DNA from 4 places in the Arthrobacter sp. K410C genome. Region 4 is predicted to be linked to each of the others. Evidence: riboswitches for the same ligand, from Rfam matches in the RefSeq annotation. Region 4 holds a riboswitch; each other region holds the start of a gene.

Region 1 (3,198 bases), on a different contig from region 4:
GATGCCCATCTGATGATTTCCAATGCTGACACCTGGGCCCCCCAGTTCGCTGACGCCGGGATTGCCTCGGTCACCTTCCATGTTGAAGCATCGGTTGCACCGATCAAGCTTGCCCGTGAGCTTCGCGCCCGGGGCTCGAAGGCCGGCATGGCCCTGCGCCCTGCCACGCCGGTGGAACCGTACCTGGACATGCTTTCCGAACTGGACATGCTGCTGATCATGACCGTTGAACCGGGCTTTGGCGGCCAGGCCTTTTTGGACGTGATGCTGCCCAAGATCCGCCGGGCTCGCGCCGCCGTCGACGGTTCAGGGGTGAACGTAGCCATCCAGGTGGACGGCGGCATCACGGAAGAAACCATCACCCGTGCCGCCGAGGCCGGCGCCAACGTCTTTGTCGCGGGCTCGGCCGTGTACGGCAAACCTTCCCCTGCTGAGGCAATCGAGTCGCTGCGCGCGAACGGCCAGCTTGCCTTCGCATAGCAGCAGGCCGCCCCATCACCGTTACCAATCTTGAAGGACCCATAATGCGCGTTCACATCGCAACCGACCACGCCGGCATGGAGCTCAGCTCCCATCTGATCACCTCGCTCGCAGCCAGCGGCTACGAGATGGTGGACCACGGACCGGCCGCCTACGACGCCGAGGACGACTACCCCGCATTCTGCATCAACGCCGCCGCCGCCGTCGTGGCCGACCGGGCGGCAGGCATGGACGCGCTCGGAATCGTGCTGGGCGGCTCCGGCAACGGCGAGCAAATCGCCGCAAACAAGGTCAAGGGAGTCCGGGCAGCCCTCGCGTGGAACCTCGACACAGCCAGGCTCGCCCGCCAACACAACGATGCCAACGTGGTCGCCGTCGGAGGCAGGCAGCACAGCGTCGAAGAGGCCACGGAACTGGTCAAAGCATTCCTGGCAGAACCATTTACTAATGCCGAACGCCATGAGCGCCGCATCGGCAAAATCGCTACCTTCGAAACCACGGGCGAGATCGTCGAATAACCCCCACCAACAAAACCCCGGGCCAAGGTTGTCGTCAACCCTGCCGCCAGCCATCCCGGAAAGTTCTCCCGCTGCTTAGACCAGTCGGGGATCCCAACACCGACTCTCCCGTCCCGGGGGAGCAACCCAGAAAGGAAGATTCACATGAGCATAACTTTCGAGCCGACCGCCCTCTTCCAGGGGAAGCTGGACGAAGCACCGCTCGGTCCACCCCTGGCCGAAGTGCTGGGCGACGAGATTCCGACGCGGATCACTATCCCCTTTACCAGCGATGATTCCCGGATCCTCTCCGGAGTCTGGGAAGCTGACCCAGGCCTTTCACGATGGGAGTTTCTGGAGCGCGGCGAGTCGATCTACGTCCTTGAAGGCCGCATGGTGGTTACCGAGGATGGCGGAGAGCCGACTACCGTAGAGGCCGGAACCGCAGCTATCTTCCCCATCGGTTGGAAGGGCACCTGGGAAATCCAGGAGCGCATCAGAAAATTCTTCGTCATTTTCACGCCCTGACCCAGGGAAACTGTAAGGCCTGGACACGTGCCAGGCCTTACAGTTTGTAGCCATTCATACAACGACAGGGGAGCGCCGCCATCCGGCACTGGCCATGGCCGGGGACCGCAGGTGGGCGCTGAGAGTGCGGACAGCCGCAGACCCTCGAACCTGATCCGGTTAGTACCGGCGCAAGGGAGTCGAGTTCTCGAAGTCCGGTAACGGCAGTAGCCGCGTGCCGTGCTTTCCCCTCCTGTTTCCCAGGAGGATTTTTTCATGAGCACTGCAGCAATCAAGAAGACCACCAGCAAGTCCTGGCGCGTCGTGGACATCGTGGTGGCGGCCCTGATCGCCATCGCCGGCGGCGTGATTTTCTGGGCCTGGTCCCAGGGCGCGGCCGCGGTCTCCGGGCCCATGAACGCGGTTTACCCGCCCCTGACCGGCCTGATCGCCGGCGGCTGGATGATCCCGGCAGTGCTGGGCATGCTGATCATCCGCAAGCCCGGCGCGGCATTGTTCTGCGAGACCGTGGCAGCCACCGGTGAGCTCCTGATGGGCTCGCAGTACGGCGCCTCGGTGCTGTTCTCAGGCTTGGTCCAGGGCCTGGGCGCTGAAATCATCTTCGCGATCTTCGTTTACAAGAAGTTCAACCTGCCGGTGTCGCTGCTGGCCGGTGCTGCCGCGGGCCTGTTCTGCGGCCTGAACGATTCCTTCGCGCCGTGGGGCTGGAACATTGCGTACTCCGGCGGTGACAAGCTTGCCTACATCATCTTCACCGCGATTTCCGGCGCGGTCATCGCCGGTGCCCTGTCCTGGATCGCGACCCGTGGCCTGGCGAAGACCGGGGTCCTGAGCTCCTTTGCCTCGCGCAAGGCAGCCACGGAGTCCGTCCTCTCCTGAGGCCTGAAAGGTTAGCTGATGACCATCACCACCGAAATGTGCGTGGACAGCGATCCGTTGATCATTGACGGAGTCGAAATAACTCCGCGGCTCATTATGGGCATTGGCGGAGCCCCCAGCCTGGACGGACTCGGAAGCGCCCTCGTTGCTTCTGGGACCGAGCTGACCACCGTCGCCATGCGGCGCTATTCGCCGTCGGAGGCCGGTTCCTTATTCCAACTCCTGCTCGACCACAAGATCCGGGTGCTGCCCAACACCGCAGGCTGCTTCACGGCAAAAGATGCGGTGCTCACCGCCGAAATGGCGCGCGAAGCATTGGAAACCGACTGGGTCAAGCTCGAGGTGATAGCTGACGAGCACACCCTGTTGCCCGATGCCGTGGAACTGGTCGATGCCACGGAGCAATTGGTCAACCGCGGCTTCAAGGTATTCGCGTACACCAACGATGATCCGGTCCTGGCCCTACGGCTCGAGCATCTGGGAGCCTCCACCGTTATGCCCCTTGGCTCACCCATCGGCACGGGCCTGGGCATCCTGAGCCCGCACAACATCGAGCTGATTGTGTCCCGCGCTTCCGTGCCCGTCGTGCTCGACGCTGGCATCGGAACCGCCTCGGACGCGGCCTTTGCAATGGAACTGGGGTGTGACGCTGTCCTGCTGGCTACAGCTGTCACCCGGGCACAGAATCCGGTGCGCATGGCCACCGCATTTAAACACGCAGTCCTCTCTGGAAGGCTGGCGAACCGCGGCGGCCGCATACCCCGCCGCGAGCATGCACTGGCGTCATCACCCTTGGAAGGACGAGCCGAGTTCC
Region 2 (3,198 bases), 400 kb from region 4:
TCGGCAATGACCTCGAGCTTCACCCAATCCGTTTCCAGCGCCTCGCGGGCGAGTTCGGCAGTGAGGACGGCGTCCCGGGCAGTGAAGCAGCCGGCGGTGTTCGGCAGTACCCGGATGCCGTGGTCCACCAGGAGCTGGAACAGCGAGCCCGTCTCCGCCGTCGAGTAGCGCCGCATTGCCACGGTGGTCAGGGACGTGCCGGAGGCCAGGAGTGCTGCGCCAAGCCCGTCGAGGCTCGGGGCGCCCCCGGTCCCCATGATGAGCCGGGACGCCAGGGGCACCCCGTCGATAACCAGGGCATCGTCCAGGTTGGCAACGGCCGTGGTGGTCAGGGTATCGGATTCGGTCATCGTGTCAGCCTCCCTGCACTGCCGTGACAAGCTCGACGTCGTCACCGTCGGCGAGCGCCGTGGCGAACCATTGGCTCCGGGGAACAACCTGTGCGTTGTGCGCCACGGCGACACCCAGCCTGTTCCCGTCCTTGGCCTGGCCGTCAGCCCCCACGGTACGGCCGGTGACCTCGCTGATGAGGGTGGTGATGGAGGCCCCCTCAGCCACCGTATGGTGGTTTCCGTTCAGGGTGATATTCATGCTGTCTCCTTGATGTTGACGCTTGCAGCGGAGGTTTCGCGGCCGGAGAAGCGGCCAGGGTCGAACGTTTTCCAGCGGGGGTCCGCGGTGCCGTCCATCAGGTCCCGGCAGATGGCGCCGGCTGCGGGTGACAGGAGGACGCCGTGCCGGAAGAATCCGGTGGCCATGATCAGGCCGGCGATGTGCCCGCCCGGGTTGGAGCCCGGGGCGGCGGGCACCCTGCCCAGCAGCGGGGCGTTGTCCGGGGTCGCCGGCCGGGCCCGCGCCGTACATTCAAGCAATTCCAGCTCGGCCACGGCCGGGACCAGGACCTGCGCGTCCCGGAGTAGCTGATAGACGCCGCCTGCGGACACCGTTCCGGCAGCGGACCGGAGGGCTTGCGGGGGTACGGCACCGGCCCCGGCGAGGGCATCCTCACGCTGGGTGGCTCCGATCACCACCGTTCCGTCCTCCCGGGGGACGATGTACACCGGCACGCCGCGGACCAGGCCGCGGACGGTGGCCGTCACCAGCGGCCGGAGGTGCTGCGGTACGGCGAGGCGGAGGATGTCCCCGTAGACCGGCCGCAGCGGCAGGAGCAGGCCCGCGGGCAAGTCCATCACCGCAGCGGCATCCAGTCCATTGGCCACCACGGTTTCTCCGGCCAGCACTGTGCCGCCGCCGGCGAGCCGGGCTCCCGCAACAGTGTCATCCGCCCACAGCAGGCCCAAGGCCCTGTCCGGCACCGCGTAGCCTTCCACTGCGCCCGCAACTGCGGGGCCGCGGCCGGCGGCTTCCCCGGCGAGGGCGTTGCGAAGGCAGGACACCAGGAGCCGGGGATCCACCTGGTGGTCCGCGGGGGTGTCGAGGGCACACGCGATGGCGGGGCTGAGCAAAGGTTCCCGCCGCCGCGCCTCGCGGATGGTCAACGGCTCAACAGCCAGGCCATTGGCCTGCTGGACCGCGCGCAGGTCCATCAAAGCCCGGCGGTCGGCGGCGTCGGCACCTACGGCGAGGGTGGGCGTCGTCAGGTACCCGGTTTTCTCCCCGGATGCACAGGACAGGTCCGCGATGAAGCCGGGCCACCGGGCGGAAGAGGCCAGCATCAGGTCCAGGAGATCCTCTTCCTGGTAGTGCAGCTCGCTCACCGGTGCGAGCATCCCGGCTGCCGCCCAGCTGGCGCCGGAGCCGGGGGCGTCGTCGATCAGCGCGACGCTGCGGCCTGAGCGCTGTGCTTCCCAGGCGATTGCGTGGCCCACCACTCCGCCGCCGATGACTACGACGTCGGCCCTGATGGTGCCGTTGGGGGGCTGCGGGGGTGCTGTGTTGGGGGTGCCCATGTGTCTCCTTCCCTACGCCGGAATTACCCGGATCAGGTCAAGCGGTCGGCTCTGACGCCCTCTCAGCCCGGCGCTTTATGACAGCTGCCGCAGGCTCCCGCAGTACGAGGCAAGTGTAGAGGAACTAGGCTTGCAGCCATGAATGTGTCCCACTCCGCTGCCGCTGTCGGCGCCTCCGCAACCGATGCCTTCACCACCGCCGAGGGAACCGCAGGGCTCAAGTCTGCCCGCCTCTATCTGTGTACTGACGCCCGCGCTGACCGCGGTGACTTCAGGGATTTCGTGGATGCCGCCTTCGCCGGCGGAGTGGACATTATCCAGCTCCGCGACAAGACCATCGAGGCTGCCGAGGAGCTGGAACTGCTGGCCGTCCTCAGGGAGGCTGCGCAGCGCCATGGCCGGCTGTGGGCAGTGAATGACCGCGCCGACGTCGCGGTGTTGTCCGGCGCGCCGGTGTTCCACATCGGGCAAAAGGACCTCCCCCTGCCCGCGGCACGCACCCTGCTGAACGGCAACGCCGCCATTGGACTCTCCAGCCACACCCCGGAACAGGTGGATGCCGCACTCGTTGCCGCCGCAGGGCCTGCCGGGTTGGACTATTTCTGCGTCGGGCCGGTCTGGGCCACCCCCACCAAACCGGGCCGGGCCGCCGTGGGACCGGAGCTGGTGAAATACGCTGCAGCAGCCGCGGCCAAAACCGGCAACGAGGTGCCGTGGTTCGCCATCGGCGGCATCGACCACTCCAATATCAGCGAGGTGGTGGAAGCGGGGGCCCGGAGGATTGTGGTGGTGCGGGCCATCACCGAAGCGGCGGATCCCGCCGCGGCGGCGGCCTCACTCCTGGCCGTTTTGGACGCTGCCGCGTCCTGACCTACCGGCGGGCAACACGGCCCTGCCTTCTATCCCGCCAATGGCCTGCATATTCGGCGGTCTTCGGGCTAGGCTGATTTTCGTGTCACACCATCGGCTGGCTCCCAACGTCCATGAGCACAACAACGCGCTGGAAGAGGCCCTGGGCGCGCTGCGGACCGAGCTGGAGCTGCCCGGGCCATACCCGGAGCACGCGGTCCGGGACGCCGAAGCGGCCGTGGCCGCGCTGGAGCTTCCGTCCCACGACCTGACCGGGGTCGAATTCATCACCATCGATCCGGCCTCGTCCACGGACCTGGACCAGGCGCTCTTCATAGAGGCCGACGGCGGCGGCTACCACGTGCTGTACGCCATCGCCGACGTTCCGGCCTTCGTGAAGCCGGGCGGACCGCTGGACCAGGAAACGCGGCGCCGCGGG
Region 3 (3,198 bases), on a different contig from region 4:
ACAGCCACTTTCTCGGCGGCCAGCATCAGGTCTCCCGCGCCTGGGCCGGTGCCGGCTGCGCGGGGACGGGTGGCCGGCACGTAGCCGGGCACCCACACCCCGGCGGCGGCCAGCATGGTGCGGGCCTCGTCCAGGACCCGGTCCGGCGGACCGTCCAGGAGGACGCCAGGATCGGCGGCCGAGCCCGGCTGCAGGACCACGATCCGGTCCACCAGGTCCTTCCACACCGACACCCGGTGCTCCACCACCACCAGCGTGGCACCGGTTTTATCCAGGCAGCGCGCCACGGCGTCACGGACCTCCAGCACACCGGCCGGATCAAGGTTGGCGGTGGGCTCGTCCAGCAGGATCAGCCCGGGCTGCATCGCCAGGATGCCTGCCAGCGCAAGCCGCTGTTTCTGCCCGCCGGACAGCGCCGACGTCGGATGGTCCAGCGGCAGGTGGGACAGCCCGACGTCGGCGAGCGCCTCGTGCACTCGGGTCCAGATGGCGTCGCGGGGGACGGCGAGGTTCTCGGCGCCGAACGCGACGTCGTCCCCGACCCTGGAGAGGACCACCTGGGTTTCGGGGTCCTGCTGCATCAGTCCAGCACGTCCGCGCTGCCCCCGGGGGGACCCGCCGTCGACGAGCAGTGAACCTGACTCGTCGGAGTCGCCGGCCTCGCCGTCGTCGTTCACATCGCCCAGGACCCCGGCGAGGGCGTGCAGCAGCGTGGACTTGCCGGCGCCCGAGGCCCCGAGCAGCAGGACGCGCTCCCCCGGTGAGATGTCCAGGTCAAGGGCGTGGACGGCGGGCCTGGCGCGCCCGGCATGCCGCCAGCCCCAGCCACGCGCCGTGACTGCGGCCGGCCGCACCGCCCCGGCCGTGCCGTGGTGGGTAGGTGCCTGCATCAGGAGAAGACGGGCTCCGTTGCCGCCTTGCGGGAAGCGAAGGAGCTCAGGACCCCGGTCCTGGCCAGGCCGCGGGTGGCGATCCAGGACAGGGCACCGGCGATGACCGCGCCGGAAATCGCGGTGAAGATGATGTAGGCAAGCTTGTCACCGCCGGAGTACGCGATGTTCCAGCCCCACGGCGCGAAGGAATCGTTCAGGCCGCAGAACAGGCCCGCGGCAGCACCGGCCAGCAGCGACACCGGCAGGTTGAACTTCTTGTAAACGAAGATCGCGAAGATAATTTCGGCGCCCAGGCCCTGGACCAAGCCTGAGAACAGCACGGAGGCGCCGTACTGCGAGCCCATCAGGAGCTCACCGGTGGCTGCCACGGTCTCGCAGAACAGCGCCGCGCCGGGCTTGCGGATGATCAGCATGCCCAGCACTGCCGGGATCATCCAGCCGCCGGCGATCAGGCCGGTCAGGGGCGGGTAGACCGCGTTCATGGGCGCGGAGACCGCGGCCGCGCCCTGGGACCAGGCCCAGAAAATCACGCCGCCGGCGATGGCGATCAGGGCCGCCACCACGATGTCCACGACGCGCCAGGACTTGCTGGTGGTCTTCTTGATTGCTGCAGTGCTCATGAAAAAAATCCTCCTGGGAAACAGGAGGGGAAAGCACGGCACGCGGCTACTGCCGTTGCCGGACTTCGAGAACTCGACTCCCTTGCGCCGGTACTAACCGGATCAGGTTCGAGGGTCTGCGGCTGTCCGCACTCTCAGCGCCCACCTGCGGTCCCCGGCCATGCGGGCCCGACGGCGGCGCTCCCCTGTCGTTAAGTGTTGCTTGCTTGAATAATGCATTGGATTGCCCTGTTGGGCGTGGTCCAGTTTACACCGGGAGAGGGGTAGATTGTGGGCCATGACTGCCAATCCGCCGCATATGACTGAGTTCGATCCGGACTCCGATTCCGCCCAGCCGGAGGGATCCCTGCAGGTCCTCATCGGCCGCGTCGAGGGTGAGATCCATGAACTCCAGTTTCCGGGCTTCTCCATGGATGATGCGCTCAACCTTGGCCTCCTCCTGGTGGAGCTGGGCAAGGAGCGCGGCCTGCCCATCGCTATCGACATCACCAAGGGCGAACAGGTCCTCTTCCATGTGGCATTGCCGGGCGCCACGCCGGACAACGAACACTGGATCCGCGCGAAGCAACGGACAGCTGCACGGTACGAAGTGCCTTCCCTGCTGGTGGGGCTGCGCGGGCGGCTGCGCGGAGGCAGGATCGAGGACGAGGGCTGGTTCGACCAGACCCGCTACGCGGCACATGGCGGGTCTTTCCCTGTCTATGTGACGGGCGTGGGTGCGGTGGCCACCGTCACCGTGTCCGGGCTGCCGCAGGTGCAGGATCACGACCTGGTGGTGGAGGCCATGCGTGAGGTGTTGCGGTCCACCGGGGCTGACGGGGCACCATGACCGGCACTCCCGCTGACAATCCCGTCCGGGCGGCGGTGGACAAGGCCGAAGACGAGATGATCTTCATCGGCCCGGACCATCCCTACTATCCCCTGCTGGCCGAGCTGGTGTCCGCCGTCGGCAAGGCCTGGCAGCAGGGGTATGAGCAGGGCCGCAGCGGCGGGCACTACCCGAACCCCTACACTTGGACCGGGCTGGCCTGACGGGTTTCCAGCTGCCGGCGGGGAAACAAAGCCTGCTTAGCTTTTATTAGTAATCATGCTTACTATGTTGTTTCCACCGCGTACGAGGAGTCCAGGACATGGCAGTCAGCACCCGCCCACCGGGCGTCCGAACCGCGCTGCAGTGGTCCACGCTGGCTGTTGCCGGCATTTTCCTGTTCGCCGGCATCCTTGGATTCGTTCCGGGCATCACCAGCAACTACGGCTCCCTGGACTTCGCCGGCCCCGGTTCAAAGGCCCTGTTGCTGGGTACGTTCCAAGTGTCCGTCCTCCACAATTTTGTCCACCTCCTCTTCGGCGCCGCCGGAGTGTTCATGGCACGCACCCACCGGCAGGCCCGGAACTTCCTCATATACGGCGGCGTCATCTACTTGGTCCTCTGGCTGTACGGACTGCTCATCGGGGACGACACCCCCGCGAACTTCATCCCGGAAAACTATGCGGACAACTGGCTGCACCTCATTTTGGGGCTGGCCATGATCACGCTTGCGGTCCTCCTCTCCCCGCGGGCCACGCCGGCGGACAGCCGGAAATCCTGACCACACCCACCGGCCGCCAGCGCAGACGGCACGGTCACAACCCGAGACCTAGGAGCAACCCATGCGAATCCCGGAACCCCGAGGCCCCATCAGCAG
Region 4 (3,198 bases):
CCAGTCCACCTCCACCAAGGTGCTGGCCCCCGAACTGCTGTACGGCGAACCGGACCTCACCATCAAGGTGGTCCGCGACGTCTTCAACGAGGACTTCTCCAAGCTGATCGTGTCCGGTGAAGAGGCCTGGGACACCATCGAGGCCTACGTCACCTACGTTGCCCCGGACCTGGTGGGCCGGCTCGAGAAGTGGACCAAGGACCAGGACATCTTCGCCGCCTGGCGGATCGACGAGCAGATCCACAAGGCCCTGGAACGGAAGGTCTTCCTGCCGTCCGGCGGTTCCCTGGTGATCGACCGCACCGAAGCCATGACCGTGGTTGACGTCAATACGGGCAAGTTCACGGGCAGCGGCGGCAACCTTGAGGAAACCGTCACCAAGAACAACCTCGAAGCAGCCGAGGAAGTGGTGCGCCAGCTCCGCCTCCGGGACATCGGCGGCATCATCGTCATCGACTTCATCGACATGGTCCTTGAATCCAACCGGGACCTGGTGCTGCGCCGCCTGGTGGAATGCCTGGGCCGCGACCGCACCAAGCACCAGGTTGCCGAAGTCACGTCCCTGGGCCTGGTCCAGATGACCCGGAAGCGCATGGGCACCGGGCTCCTGGAGGTCTTTGGCGAGCAGTGCGAGGCCTGCGCCGGACGCGGCGTTGTCACCCACGACGACCCCGTGGAGCACCGCCGCGCCAACATCGTTGCTGCCGAGCACCACGTGCAGCGCACCGACAGCCGGCCGGAATCCCGTGCCGAAAGCCACCGGAACGAGGGCCAGCGGACCGACAGCAGCCAGCCCGGGGGACGCCCGGATCGCAAGCGGCGGCGCGGACGCGGCGGCCAGCAACCCGATGCTGCGCCGGCGCCCGCTGTGCATGTCCACACGGTCCACCCGGACCCGGCCGACGCCGAGCGCCACGCCAAGGCTGAAGCCACCAGGCTGGCCCTTGCCAACATCGCGGCGGCTGCGCATGCGGCGCACCTGCACGACGACGAGGTCGCGGCGGCCAGGCAGGCCCAGTCGGCCCAGCCCGCGGCGCCTGCCGTGGAAGAGAAGCACGACGCCGGTACCCCGCCACGGCCTGCGGCTGTCCTGACCTTCGGCGGCGAGAAGGTTGCCCTGCCCTTCGTGGAGCACGCGGAGGAGCAGCAGCCCCGCCCTGCCCTCACCCTGGACAGGCTCGCGGAAGCCTTCGCCCACCTGGGCGAACCGGCGCCTGCCGCCGAAACCCCCGCGGAAGAACAGGAAGCCACGCGGCCCGAGGCGGTTCCGGCACAGGCGGAACAGCCGGCTGCCCCTGCGGAAGCTGAGAAGGACTGGTCTGACCACACGGTGGACCAGTCCCGCCAGCGGCGGCCGCGGCGCAACCGCAGCGCTAGCCGCGCCCAGGGTGCCGCCAACGAAACCAGCGTGCAGCAGCACGAGAACGTTCCGGCACCCAGCGCCGGACACAGCCATGCTGCCAAGGCCCCGGAACCCGCATCGGCCTCGCAGGAACGCAAGGAAGGCGCGCCCAAGCCCGCCGAGGCGCCCATCATCCTGGGCGTGGGGGTTCCTGCCTCTGAGCTTTAAGCCCAGGCAGGGCCACTGGGTAACCCGGGAAGTCCCCGTCTCGTGGACCGTTCCCCTCCGTATTCCGGGGGGAACGGCCCATAAGGCGGGGACTTTCCTGCATGCGGTGGCTGTCACTTTTCCCGGGCTCCCAGGTCAGCGGCTAGGCTGGGTAACCGACACGGGGTGCCGCGCGAAGGGCCGGCTGAGATCCAGACCCGTTGAACCTGTCCGGCTAGTACCGGCGAAGGGATGTCCTTTGTCTTCGACCCTCTTTATGCCCGCGGAAACTTCCCAGCCCGACGCAATCCCGGATGCGACCGTCCAGGCCGCGCCCGCCCAGCCAGCGCTGCGCCGGGACGTGCCGCGCGTCCTGTCCATTGCCGGTTCGGACCCGTCCGGCGGCGCCGGCATCCAGGCGGACCTGAAAAGCATTGCGGCGCACGGCGGCTACGGCATGGCTGCCATCACCGCCCTCACCGCGCAGAACACCCGCGGCGTGGCTGCCGTCCACCTGCCGCCCGCGTCCTTCCTCGCCTGCCAGCTGGATGCCATCAGTGACGACATCAGCATCGACGCCGTCAAAATCGGCATGCTGGGCGACGCCGGGGTGATCGCCACGGTCCGGACCTGGCTGGAGAAGGTGCGTCCCGCCGTCGTGGTCCTTGACCCGGTAATGGTGGCCACCAGCGGTGACCGGTTGCTCCAGGAATCCGCCGAGGCAGCGCTCCGCGATCTGCTGCCGCTGGCCCACCTCATCACCCCGAACCTGGCCGAACTTGCCATGCTCGTGGGCGAAGAACCCCGGGATTCCTGGGCCGGGGCCCTGGAACAAGGGCGAAAGCTGGCCGATGCCACCGGAGCAACCGTGCTTGTGAAGGGCGGCCACCTGTCAGGTGCGCAATGCCCGGACGCCCTGGTCAACACCGCCGGCCTGCTGCGGGCGGAGGTCATCGAGGTACCGGGGGAGCGGGTGGCCACCAGGAACAGCCACGGAACGGGGTGCTCGCTGTCCTCTGCAATGGCCACGGTGCAGGCTCGGCGGGGGGACTGGGAGGCGTCGCTGCGGGAAGTGAAGCCCTGGCTGGCGGGGGCGCTCGCGGACTCCGCCCGGCTTGAGGTAGGAGCCGGCAACGGGCCCGTGCACCACTTCCACCACCTGCGGGCAGTTCCGCAGCCGGGGTCATTCGAAGCCCTGCTCTGGACTGAAGCTGAAGCGGACCTGGACGCCATCTACCGCCTGGACTTCATCCGCGGCCTGGTCTCGGGCAGCCTGCCGGAGAAGGAATTTGCCTATTACCTGGCCCAGGACGCCATCTACCTGAACGGCTACTCCCGCGTGCTGGCACGGGCAAGCGCCTTGGCCCCCACGGAGGCGGAGCAGCTGTTCTGGGCCGGATCCGCGCAGCAGTGCCTGGAGGTTGAGTCCGAGCTGCACCGATCCTGGCTCAGCACGCGCCCCGTCCAGGCCGAACTTGGCCCCGTGACAAAGTCCTACGTCGACCACCTCACGGCGGCCTCCGCGTCGGGCAGTTACGCGGTGCTCGCCGCGGCCGTCCTGCCGTGCTTCTGGCTGTATGCGGAGGTGGGCAAGACCCTCCACGCCCAGTTCCTCGCCGCGGGCGAACCGGCCGGCCACCCGTACGCGG

The links. A riboswitch is a leader RNA that binds a small molecule or an ion and turns the genes downstream of it on or off. The one in region 4 is predicted to bind thiamine pyrophosphate.
Region 1: linked by a shared signal. The riboswitch ahead of AC5RU7_RS18210 (ECF transporter S component) and the one ahead of thiD (bifunctional hydroxymethylpyrimidine kinase/phosphomethylpyrimidine kinase) in region 4 are both predicted to bind thiamine pyrophosphate.
Region 2: linked by a shared signal. The riboswitch ahead of thiO (glycine oxidase ThiO) and the one ahead of thiD (bifunctional hydroxymethylpyrimidine kinase/phosphomethylpyrimidine kinase) in region 4 are both predicted to bind thiamine pyrophosphate.
Region 3: linked by a shared signal. The riboswitch ahead of AC5RU7_RS15920 (ECF transporter S component) and the one ahead of thiD (bifunctional hydroxymethylpyrimidine kinase/phosphomethylpyrimidine kinase) in region 4 are both predicted to bind thiamine pyrophosphate.

Annotation. Positions count from the first base shown of each region.
Region 1 is NZ_JBNHFJ010000018.1:6,181-9,378, forward strand. Features, by position in the region: gene rpe (ribulose-phosphate 3-epimerase) at 1-480, shown strand, start outside; gene AC5RU7_RS18200 (ribose-5-phosphate isomerase) at 525-998, shown strand; gene AC5RU7_RS18205 (cupin domain-containing protein) at 1,143-1,505, shown strand; TPP riboswitch at 1,562-1,700, shown strand; gene AC5RU7_RS18210 (ECF transporter S component) at 1,761-2,384, shown strand; gene AC5RU7_RS18215 (thiazole synthase) at 2,403-3,198, shown strand, end outside.
Region 2 is NZ_JBNHFJ010000001.1:442,294-445,491, forward strand. Features, by position in the region: gene AC5RU7_RS02080 (thiazole synthase) at 1-350, opposite strand, end outside; gene thiS (sulfur carrier protein ThiS) at 355-591, opposite strand; gene thiO (glycine oxidase ThiO) at 588-1,910, opposite strand; TPP riboswitch at 1,903-2,021, opposite strand; gene thiE (thiamine phosphate synthase) at 2,049-2,780, shown strand; gene AC5RU7_RS02100 (RNB domain-containing ribonuclease) at 2,863-3,198, shown strand, end outside.
Region 3 is NZ_JBNHFJ010000012.1:45,894-49,091, reverse strand. Features, by position in the region: gene AC5RU7_RS15925 (ABC transporter ATP-binding protein) at 1-890, opposite strand, end outside; gene AC5RU7_RS15920 (ECF transporter S component) at 890-1,513, opposite strand; TPP riboswitch at 1,575-1,710, opposite strand; gene AC5RU7_RS15915 (heme-degrading domain-containing protein) at 1,791-2,342, shown strand; gene AC5RU7_RS15910 (hypothetical protein) at 2,339-2,545, shown strand; gene AC5RU7_RS15905 (DUF4383 domain-containing protein) at 2,644-3,102, shown strand; gene AC5RU7_RS15900 (iron-containing redox enzyme family protein) at 3,164-3,198, shown strand, end outside.
Region 4 is NZ_JBNHFJ010000001.1:39,846-43,043, reverse strand. Features, by position in the region: gene AC5RU7_RS00250 (Rne/Rng family ribonuclease) at 1-1,570, shown strand, start outside; TPP riboswitch at 1,722-1,819, shown strand; gene thiD (bifunctional hydroxymethylpyrimidine kinase/phosphomethylpyrimidine kinase) at 1,827-3,198, shown strand, end outside.